Regions from separate parts of the Streptomyces roseirectus genome, predicted to be linked through region 2. Evidence: predicted binding sites of a transcription regulator. Region 2 holds the regulator's gene; the other holds the start of a gene.
What was found. Region 2 encodes HrcA, which represses chaperone genes, less so after heat shock. Its sites were predicted from a motif close to TTNGCACTCNGNNNNNCNGAGTGCNAA; they were not measured.

Region 1: the regulator HrcA is predicted to act here: its motif matches at 1,819-1,845, upstream of groES (co-chaperone GroES).

The regions. Positions count from the first base shown of each region.
Region 1 covers NZ_CP060828.1:3,761,551-3,766,685, forward strand. Annotated here, with positions in the region: gene groL (chaperonin GroEL) at 1-1,251, opposite strand, end outside; gene groES (co-chaperone GroES) at 1,364-1,672, opposite strand; gene IAG44_RS15600 (polysaccharide deacetylase family protein) at 1,888-2,688, opposite strand; gene IAG44_RS15605 (polysaccharide deacetylase family protein) at 2,685-3,644, opposite strand; gene IAG44_RS15610 (THUMP-like domain-containing protein) at 3,759-4,919, shown strand; gene IAG44_RS15615 (NACHT domain-containing protein) at 4,870-5,135, opposite strand, start outside.
Region 2 covers NZ_CP060828.1:6,407,063-6,412,197, forward strand. Annotated here, with positions in the region: gene hemW (radical SAM family heme chaperone HemW) at 1-117, shown strand, start outside; partial or broken gene IAG44_RS27385 (Uma2 family endonuclease) at 135-606, shown strand; gene IAG44_RS27390 (DUF3097 domain-containing protein) at 584-1,399, opposite strand; gene IAG44_RS27395 (MBL fold metallo-hydrolase) at 1,441-2,421, opposite strand; gene hrcA (heat-inducible transcriptional repressor HrcA) at 2,544-3,560, shown strand; gene dnaJ (molecular chaperone DnaJ) at 3,561-4,697, shown strand; gene IAG44_RS27410 (nitronate monooxygenase) at 4,878-5,135, shown strand, end outside.

The DNA.
Region 1 (5,135 bases), 2.6 Mb from region 2:
GGAGCCACCGCCGGAGACGATGCCCTCCTCGACCGCGGCGCGGGTCGCGGAGATGGCGTCCTCAAGGCGGTGCTTCTTCTCCTTGAGCTCCACCTCGGTGGCGGCGCCGACCTTGATCACGCACACGCCGCCGGCCAGCTTCGCAAGGCGCTCCTGGAGCTTCTCGCGGTCCCAGTCGGAGTCCGTGTTCTCGATCTCGGCCTTGATCTGGGCGACGCGGCCCGTGACGTCGGCGGAGTCGCCGGCGCCGTCGACGACCGTGGTGTCGTCCTTGGTGACGGTGACGCGGCGGGCGGTGCCGAGCACGTCGAGGTCGGCCTGCTCCAGCTTGAGCCCGACCTCCTCGGAGATGACGGTCGCGCCGGTCAGGATCGCGAGGTCCTGCAGCATCGCCTTGCGGCGGTCACCGAAGCCGGGCGCCTTGACGGCGACGGCGTTGAACGTGCCGCGGATCTTGTTGACAACCAGGGTCGACAGGGCCTCGCCCTCGACGTCCTCGGCGATGATCAGCAGCGGCTTGGAGCCACCGGACTGGATGACCTTCTCCAGCAGCGGCAGCAGCTCCTGGATGGAGGAGATCTTGCCCTGGTTGATGAGGATGTAGGGGTCCTCCAGGACGGCCTCCATGCGCTCCTGGTCCGTCACGAAGTACGGCGACAGGTAGCCCTTGTCGAAGGCCATGCCCTCGGTGAAGTCCAGCTCCAGACCGAAGGTGTTGGACTCCTCGACGGTGATGACACCGTCCTTGCCGACCTTGTCCATCGCCTCGGCGATCAGCTCGCCGACCTGCGTGTCCTGCGCGGACAGCGCGGCGACGGCGGCGATGTCCGCCTTGTCCTCGATCGGGCGGGCGGTGGCGAGAAGGTCCTCGGAGACGGCGGCGACGGCCGCGTCGATGCCCTTCTTCAGCAGCGCCGGGGAGGCACCCGCGGCGACGTTCTTCAGGCCCTCGCGCACCAGCGCCTGGGCGAGCACGGTGGCGGTGGTGGTGCCGTCACCCGCGATGTCGTTGGTCTTGGTCGCCACCTCCTTCACGAGCTGGGCGCCAAGGTTCTCGTACGGGTCGTCGATCTCGACCTCACGGGCGATGGTCACGCCGTCGTTGGTGATGGTCGGGGCGCCGAACTTCTTGTCGATGACGACGTTGCGGCCCTTGGGGCCGATCGTCACCTTGACCGTGTCGGCCAGCTTGTTGACGCCGCGCTCAAGGGCGCGACGGGCGTCCTCGTCGAACTTCAGGATCTTCGCCATGACAGCGGGTGCCCTCTCGGAAAATCTGTGGATAAAAAGACTGCGCCCCGGGCTCCCGGCTCCTTCAGAAGGTCGCGGGGCCAGGGGCGCAGCTCAAAAACCTGAGGTGGTACTACTTCTCGATGATCGCGAGCACGTCGCGAGCCGAGAGGACGAGGTACTCGTCGCCGTTGTACTTGACCTCGGTGCCGCCGTACTTGCTGTACAGGACAACGTCGCCGACCTTGACGTCGAGCGGCAGGCGCTCGCCGTTCTCGAACCGGCCCGGGCCCACGGCGAGGACGGCGCCCTCCTGGGGCTTCTCCTTCGCGGTGTCCGGGATGACCAGGCCGGAGGCCGTGGTCTGCTCGGCGTCGAGCGGCTGGACCACGATGCGGTCCTCAAGCGGCTTGATGGCAACCTTGGAGCTGGCGGTCGTCACGATCCGACCTCCCCCTTCGGAGATCTCACGGGGTTAACTGTCTGAGGTGGCGACCAGGTGGATCCGTCGTCGCGGGTGCCGGACCTGCCCGTCGCTTCGTTGGCACTCTCCAGTGGGGAGTGCCAGAGCCGAGACTATGACCGCGATTAGCACTCGGTCAAGCGGACTGCTAATTCTGGCGGCGACGGGCGGAGATTTCCCCTACGGGCGACCCCTTACGGGCGGCCTCTGGAGGTAGCCCTCTGGAGGTAGTCCTCGAGTCTCCCCACCGTGAGGCCCCTCTCCTGCGCTTCCCGTAGTACCCGCACGGTCCGCTCACGCAGGGCCGGTCCGGCCGTCTCGTCGGAGTCCATCGCAACGATGTCGCCGGGCAGGAGGCGGTGCGAGCCGTGGGTGTAGGCGAGACCGGCGGGGGTCATGACGGCACGCCACAGGACGACGGCGGCGACACCGCAATCCGCCGCCGCGCGCAGGGTCGTGCGGTCGTACGTCCCGTAGGGCGGGCGGAACAGGCGCGGGCGGTGGCCGAAGCGGGCCTTGAGCTTGTCCTGCTGGCCGCAGATCTCCGCGCGCTGGCCCGCGTAGGGCAGGCCGCGCAGGGCCGCGTGGTGGAGGGTGTGGTTCTGGATGTCGGCGCCGACGGAACGCAGGCGCGCGAAGTGGCCGTAGCCGGGGCCGACGACGCTGTCCGTGAGGAACATGCTGACCGGGAGCCGGAGTTCGCGGACCATGTCGATGAAACGGGGGTCGCGTTCGGCACCGTCGTCGTAGGTGAGGAAGACGACGGGGTCGGTGGTGGGGACGCGGTCGAGGACAGGGGGGAGGGGGATACCCGTAGTACCCCCGGGGGACCCCGCACGTCCCGTAGTACCCCCGGGGGACCCCGGATAGGACCCGTGGACCCGTTCCGCCGCCTTCTTGCCGAGCCGTTCGATCGGGTCGACGGACTGCGCGCAGCCACTGACGAGCGTCAGGGTTGCGAGCAGGACGCCCGCCACCAGCCCCCGCTTTCTCACAGGTAGTCCTCCAGGCGTCCCACGGCGTACCCCTTCTCGGTGACCATGTTCAGGAACCGGCGGACCATGTCGGGCATCGTGCCCTTCCAGTCGTCCCGCCCCCGGAAGTGGCTCAGGACGATGTCGCCGGGGTGGAGGTCGCGGTCCCACTCGCGGTACTCCCAGTGGTCGACGAAGACCTCCTCGTCCCAGAGTGGGGCGTACTTCACCCCGCACGCCTTCGCGGCACGCAGGGTGTCGCGGTTGTAGTTGCCGAACGGCGGGCGGAAGAGGAGGGGCCGCTTGCCGTACCGCTTCTCGATGACGTCCTGCATGCCGCAGATCTCGCGCTTCTGCCGCTGGTACGACAGACCCGGGAGGTAGGGGTGGTGGAGGGTGTGGTTGTTCAGGACGACCCCAGCGTCCTGCATCCGCTTGAAGTACCCGTAGTCCTCCTTGACCAGGTAGTCCGAGAGGAACGCGGTGTACGGGACCTTCAGCTCGGTCATCATCCGCAGGAACGCGGGGTCCTTCTCGGCGCCGTCGTCGATGGTGAGGAAGACGACCTTCTGTTTGGTCGGGATGGTCGTGAACACCGGCGGCAGGCCCAGCTCCTCGTGGTCGTCGACCTCGAAGCCGTCCCGGGTCGTGATCACCGGCTTCTTCGCGGGGGCCGGCGGCGCGGCCAGCGGCACCCTCCTCAGCCCCCACTTCCGTGCCGCCGCGACCCGCGCGGACTGCTCGGCGCGGAGGCGTTCGGCGGACGAGAGGGGCGGGCGGGCCTGCGCGGAGCGCCCGGCGGCGCCTTCCTGACCAGCGGCGCCTTCCTGACCTGCGGCGGGCCGCGCCCGCTCCGGCCCCCGGTCGCCCTGGGCGCATCCCGAGGCGATCGCGGCGGCGGCGAGTACGGCGACTCCGGCGCGGAGGCGAGTCAGCCGAAGCGCCCCGTTCTTGTAATTTTGTCGGACTAGTCCCATGCTGAGGGATCCTCGCAACCGACACGGACGAGCGAGGTCCGACACCTCGGCCAGACCCCGGCGATCCTCCGGCTGGCGTACACCCCGAGAGCCACCCCCAGACACAATGACCCCGTGAACGACCTCGCCCCCCTCCTCACCCCCCAAGGCCGCGCCCTCCTCGAAGAGGTGCGCGGGACGCAGCCAGGCGACGAGCTGGCCGTCGCCACCAGGCTCCGCAGGACGCACCCCGCGGAGCTGGTCTCGGCGGCGCTGGGGCAGGCGCGCCTGCGGGCGAGGGCGGTGGCCAAGTTCGGCGCCGAGGACGCCGGGCGGATGTTCTTCACCCCGAACGGCGTCGAGCAGTCGACACGGGCGAGCGTCGCGACGTACCGCGCCCGGCGCTTCAGGGAGCTGGGCATCACCAGCCTCGCCGACCTGTGCTGCGGCATCGGCGGCGACGCCATCGCGCTGGCGCGCGCCGGGATCAGGGTGCTGGCGGTGGACCGGGACCCGGCGACCGTCGCCGTCGCGCGGGCCAACGCCGAGGCGCTGGGCCTCGCCGACCTCATCGACGTCCAAGAGGCGGACGTCGCGGACGTCGACACGGCCTCGTACGACGCGGTGTTCGTGGACCCCGCCCGGCGTGGCGGGCGCGGGCGGATCTTCGATCCCGAGGCGTACTCGCCGCCGCTGTCCTGGGCGATCGGCGCCGCGCGCAAGGCCCCCTTGGCCGCCCTGAAGATCGCCCCCGGCGTCCCGCACGAGGCGATCCCCGAGGACGCCGAGGCGGAGTGGATCTCCGACGGCGGGGACGTCAAGGAGGCGGTCGTCTGGTTCGGGACGACGCCGGGGGCCGTGCGGGCGACGCTGCTGCCGGGCGGGCACACCCTGCTGGGCACGGGGCTCCCGAACCCTCAAGTCCGGCCGCTGGGACGGTACTTGTACGAGCCCGACGGCGCCGTCATCCGCTCCCACCTCGTCGCCGAGGTCGCCCGGCACGTACAGGGCGGGCTCATCGACGAGACCATCGCGTACGTCACCGCCGACGCACTCCACCCCACCCCCTACGCCACCGCCTACGAGATCACCGACCAACTCCCCTTCAACGTCAAGAAGTTGCGGGCCCTGCTGCGGGAGCGCGAGGTCGGGATCCTCACCGTGAAGAAGCGCGGCTCGGCGGTCGAGCCGGAGGAGTTGCGCAAGAAGGTGAAGCTCCAGGGGCCCAACTCGGCGACGGTCTTCCTCACCCGGGCGGCGGGGGCGCCGGTGATGCTGGTGGGGCGGCCCGCGTGAGGGTGAGCGGCCGCGTCGTACGGTCGCGCAGCACCCGGACGCGGGCCCGGCGGGCGGCCTCGTAGGCGTAGTGGTGGGCCTGCGGGAAGTGGTCGCCCGCGAGGTCGCCGCCGGGGAGGAAACGGACGAGCCAGGCGACGGCGGCCGCGCCCTCGGCGGCGATGGCGGCGCGAGTGAGCAGGAACTCGTAGTCGCGGCGGTGGCCGGTGATCGCGG
Region 2 (5,135 bases):
CACCACGCCCTCTCCACCGGCCTCCTGGAACCGGGTCCCTACGACGCCGGCCGCGCCGTACTGACACTGCGGGGCCGACTGCTGGCGGACGCGGTGGTCAGAGACCTGGTGGACTGATCACCCGGGGGAGTGAAATGGAGCTGGCCGCTGTGGACAAGTGCCGGATGACCAGGATCTTCGCGGAGTTCGAGGCCCCCGAGGGCGTCAAGGCGGAACTCCTTCGGGGGGTGATCGTGATGACGGCCGGCCCTGACATCGCGCACAACCGGATCGTCACCGACGTACAGGACCAGATCCCACGGAAACGCTGGAGCCGCTTGCAGACCCAGGACATCGACATCGCCGGCGAGCCCAGTGAGCCGGTGCCCGACCTGGTGGTCCTGGAGCGCGGCGCCTCGCCGGGGGCGGGCCGGCTGGTGCCGAGTGAGGCCGTCACGATGGCCGTCGAGGTCGTCTCCACGACGACCGTCCACCAGGACTACGTGGTCAAGCGGTCGGTCTACGCGGCAGGCGGCGTGCCTGTCTTGGCTGGACCACCTGGATGTCGTGCTGGACACGAGCGAATTCGCCACGTACGAGAACGTCAGGCCCCATCGCTACCCGTGACGAAGTCGATCAACTCCTCCACTCTGCCCAGGAGTTCCGGTTCCAGGTCCTTGTAGGACGTGACGCGTTTGAGGATGGCCTGCCAGACGGCGCCGGTGTTGTCGGAGGGCCAGCCGAGGGCTTTGCAGACGCCGGTTTTCCAGTCCTGGCCGTGGGGGATGCGGGGCCAGGCGGGGATGCCGAGGGTGGTGGGTTTCACCGCTTCCCAGATGTCGATGTAGGGGTGGCCGACGACGAGGGCGTGTTCGCTGGTCACGGCCTGGGCGATGCGCCACTCCTTCGTGCCCGGCACGAGGTGGTCGACGAGGATGCCGAGGCGGGCGTCGGGGCCGGGGCCGAAGTCGGAGACGATCGCGGGAAGGTCGTCCACACCCTCCAGGTACTCGACGACGACGCCCTCGATGCGCAGATCGTCGCCCCAGACCTTCTCGACGAGTTCCGCGTCGTGCCGGCCCTCGACGTAGATGCGCCCGGCGCGGGCCACACGCGCGCGGGCGCCGGGGACGGCGACGGAGCCGGAGGCGGTGCGGGCGGGTTTCGCCGGGGCCTGCGTGGGCCGGACCAGGGTCACCACCCTGCCCTCCAGGAGGAAGCCCCGGGGTTCCATCGGGAACACGCGGTGCTTGCCGAAGCGGTCCTCCAGGGTGACCGTGCCCGCCTCGCACCGGATCACCGCACCGCAGAAACCGCTGCCGGGCTCCTCGACGACGAGCCCGGGGTCGGCGGGGACCTCGGGGGCGGGGGCCTGCTTCTTCTTCCAGGGAGGCGTGAGGTCCGTCGAGTACTGGCGCATTCGGATGACGATAGGAGAAGCGCCGGACGCCGGTCCCGCCATCACCCGCGCGACACGCCGAAGCGTTCGCTGAGAGCGTCCCGTTGCCGCCGCACGAACCCGGCGTCCACCACCGCCCCGTGCCCCGGCACGTACACCGCGTCCTCCCCGCCCAGCGCCAGCAACGCGTCCAGCGCCGCCGCCCACCGCCCCGGCACCGCGTCCGCCCCCGCCTGCGGCTCCCCCGACTCCTCGACGAGATCCCCGCAGAACACGACACGAACGGCCCCGGGGACGAGCACGACAAGGTCGTAGGGGGTGTGCGCGGGACCGAGCCGGGCGAGAAGCACTTCGACGGGGGCGAGGCCGGTGCCGGTGTGCCGGGTACCGGCGGCTTGGCCGGGGCCGGCGTGCCGCGCGGCCGAGGCCCGCCCGGGGTGGTGGCGCGCGACGGGGGCCCCGGCATCGCACGCGCGCGCCTCCCAGGAGCCGGGTCCGACCGGGTGCCCGGCAGCTCGCCCGGCGCCGTGGCCGACGTCGCGCCCGGTCGCGCCCGCCTCCCCTGCGCCGGCGCCCGTGCCGGACGCGTCCGCGACACCCCGCGCGACTCCGTGGCCGTCCGGGTCCGCGCCCAGCACCACCCTCCGTGTCCCCGTCACCACATGGTCCGGCACCACCAGCGCCTCGGCCGCCGCGCGGGCCGCCTCCTCGGGGAGGCCGTTGCGGACCGCGTCCGCCGTCAGCTCGTCCGCGTCGTGCGAAGCGTGTGCCGCGTACACCTCCGCCTCCGGGAACGCCGCCGCTCCGAAGACGTGGTCGAAGTGGGGGTGGGTGAGGGCGAGATGGGTCACATTGACGCCGGCGAGGCGTTCTGCGTCGGCGCGCAGCCGGGCGCCCTCGGCGAGGGAGGAGCCGGAGTCGATCAAGAGGGCGGCGCCCGGCGCGAGGACCAGGCCCGTCGTGCAGTCCCATCCGGGCAGCCGGATCCGCCCCACCCCGGCCGACAACCGCTCCCAGCCCAGCCCTTCCCAAGTCACCGTCATGCGGCGACGCTAGCGGGTACCGTCCCCCGCGACGGGACGACCTTGCCCCCGTGGTACCCGACCGCCGTACACTGGCAGTCGTCAGGGGAGAGTGCCAAGGCGGACTACTGGAGGTGTGCGCGGTGCTGAGTGAACGCAGGCTTCAGGTGCTGCGCGCGATCGTCCAGGACTATGTCGGCACCGAGGAACCCGTGGGGTCGAAGGCGCTCACGGAGCGGCACAACCTCGGTGTCTCCCCGGCCACCGTGCGCAACGACATGGCGGTCTTGGAGGACGAGGGGTTCATCGCGCAGCCGCACACGAGTGCGGGGCGCATCCCCACGGACAAGGGCTACCGCCTGTTCGTCGACAAGCTGGCCGGCGTCAAGCCGATGACGGCGCCCGAACGCCGCGCCATCCACCACTTCCTGGACGGCGCGGTCGACCTGGACGACGTGGTGGCCCGCACGGTACGGCTGCTCGCGCAGCTCACCCGGCAGGTCGCCGTCGTCCAGTACCCGTCCCTCACCCGCTCCACCGTCCGGCACGTCGAGCTGCTGGCGCTCGCGCCCGCGCGGCTGATGCTCGTGCTGATCACGGACACCGGGCGGGTCGAACAGCGGATGGTGGACTGCCCGGCGCCCTTCGGCGAGTCGGCGCTCGCGGACCTGCGCGCGCGCCTCAACAGCCGGGTCGCCGGCCGCCGGTTCAGCGATGTGCCCCTGCTCGTCGAGGACCTCGCGGAGGCGTTCGAGCGCGAGGACCGGGGCACGGTCTCGACGGTCCTCTCCACCCTCCTGGAGACGCTCGTCGAGGAGAACGAGGAGCGGCTGATGATCGGCGGCACCGCCAATCTCACCCGCTTCGGACATGACTTTCCCCTCACCATCCGGCCCGTCCTGGAAGCCCTGGAGGAGCAGGTCGTGCTCCTCAAGTTGCTTGGCGAGGCCGGAGATTCGGGCATGACCGTGCGCATCGGGCACGAGAACGCCTACGAAGGACTCAACTCCACGTCCGTCGTGTCGGTCGGCTACGGTTCGGGCGGCGAGGCAGTCGCCAAGCTCGGCGTGGTCGGACCGACCCGCATGGACTACCCGGGAACGATGGGAGCGGTACGCGCAGTGGCGAGGTACGTCGGACAGATCTTGGCGGAGTCGTAAGTGGCCACGGACTACTACGCCGTACTCGGCGTGCGCCGTGACGCGTCGCAGGATGAGATCAAGAAGGCGTTCCGCCGGCTCGCGCGCGAGCTGCACCCGGACGTCAACCCCGATCCGAAGACCCAGGAGCGGTTCAAGGAGATCAACGCCGCGTACGAGGTGTTGTCGGACCCGCAGAAGAAGCAGGTCTACGACCTCGGCGGCGACCCCCTCTCGCAGAGCGGCGGCGGGGGCGCGGGCGGCTTCGGCGCGGGCGGCTTCGGCAACTTCTCGGACATCATGGACGCGTTCTTCGGGACGGCGTCCCAGCGCGGCCCGCGCTCGCGCACCCGGCGCGGCCAGGACGCGATGATCCGTCTGGAGATCGACCTCGACGAAGCCGCGTTCGGCACGACCAAGGACATCCAGGTCGACACGGCGATCGTCTGCAACACCTGCAACGGCGAGGGGGCCGCGCCCGGCACCACCGCGCAGACGTGCGACATGTGCCGTGGCCGCGGCGAGGTCTCGCAGGTCACGCGGTCCTTCCTCGGCCAGGTCATGACGTCCCGGCCGTGCCCGCAGTGCCAGGGCTTCGGGACGGTCGTCCCGACGCCGTGTCCCGAGTGCGCCGGTGACGGCCGCATCCGCTCGCGGCGCACGCTCACCGTCAAGATCCCGGCGGGCGTCGACAACGGCACGCGCATCCAGCTCGCCGGCGAGGGCGAGGTCGGGCCCGGCGGCGGTCCCGCCGGTGACCTCTACGTCGAGATCCACGAACTCCCGCACGCCATGTTCCAGCGCCGGGGCGACGACCTGCACTGCACGGTCACCCTCCCGATGACCGCGGCGGCCCTCGGCACGAAGGTCCCCCTGGAGACGCTGGACGGCATGGAGGAGGTCGACATCCGCCCCGGCACCCAGTCCGGCCAGTCGATCCCGCTCCACGGGCGCGGCGTCACCCACCTGCGCGGCGGCGGACGCGGCGACCTCATCGTCCACGTCGAGGTCCAGACCCCGACAAAACTCGACCCGGAACAGGAACGCCTCCTGCGCGAACTGGCGAAACTGCGCGGCGAGGAACGCCCGCAGGGGCAGTTCCAGCCGGGTCAGCAGGGTTTGTTCTCGCGGCTGAAGGACGCCTTCAACGGCCGTTGACGGGAGCTGGCGCTGCGGCCGGGGGTCCGGGGGTTGGCCCCCGGGCAGACACAGTCAGCCGGGTCAGCAGGGGCTGTTCTCGCGGCTGAAGGACGCCTTCAACGGGCGTTGATCCTTGTTGGCATGTGCCAAACGCGGGGTCGGTTCGGAGTTGTTCGGAGGACGTGACAACATGCGGTCATGTCCTCCGAACTGACCGATCTCTTTCCCCTCCCGATCGTGCAGGCCCCCATGGCGGGCGGGGTCTCCGTGCCGCGGCTCGCGGCAGCCGTGTCCGAGGCCGGGGGGCTGGGTTTCCTCGCCGCCGGGTACAAGACGGCCGACGGCATGTACGAGGAGATCAAGCAGATCCGGGGCCAGACCTCCCGCCCGTTCGGCGTGAACCTCTTCATGCCCCAGCCGGAGTACGCCGAGGCGGGCGCGGTCGAGCTCTACGCG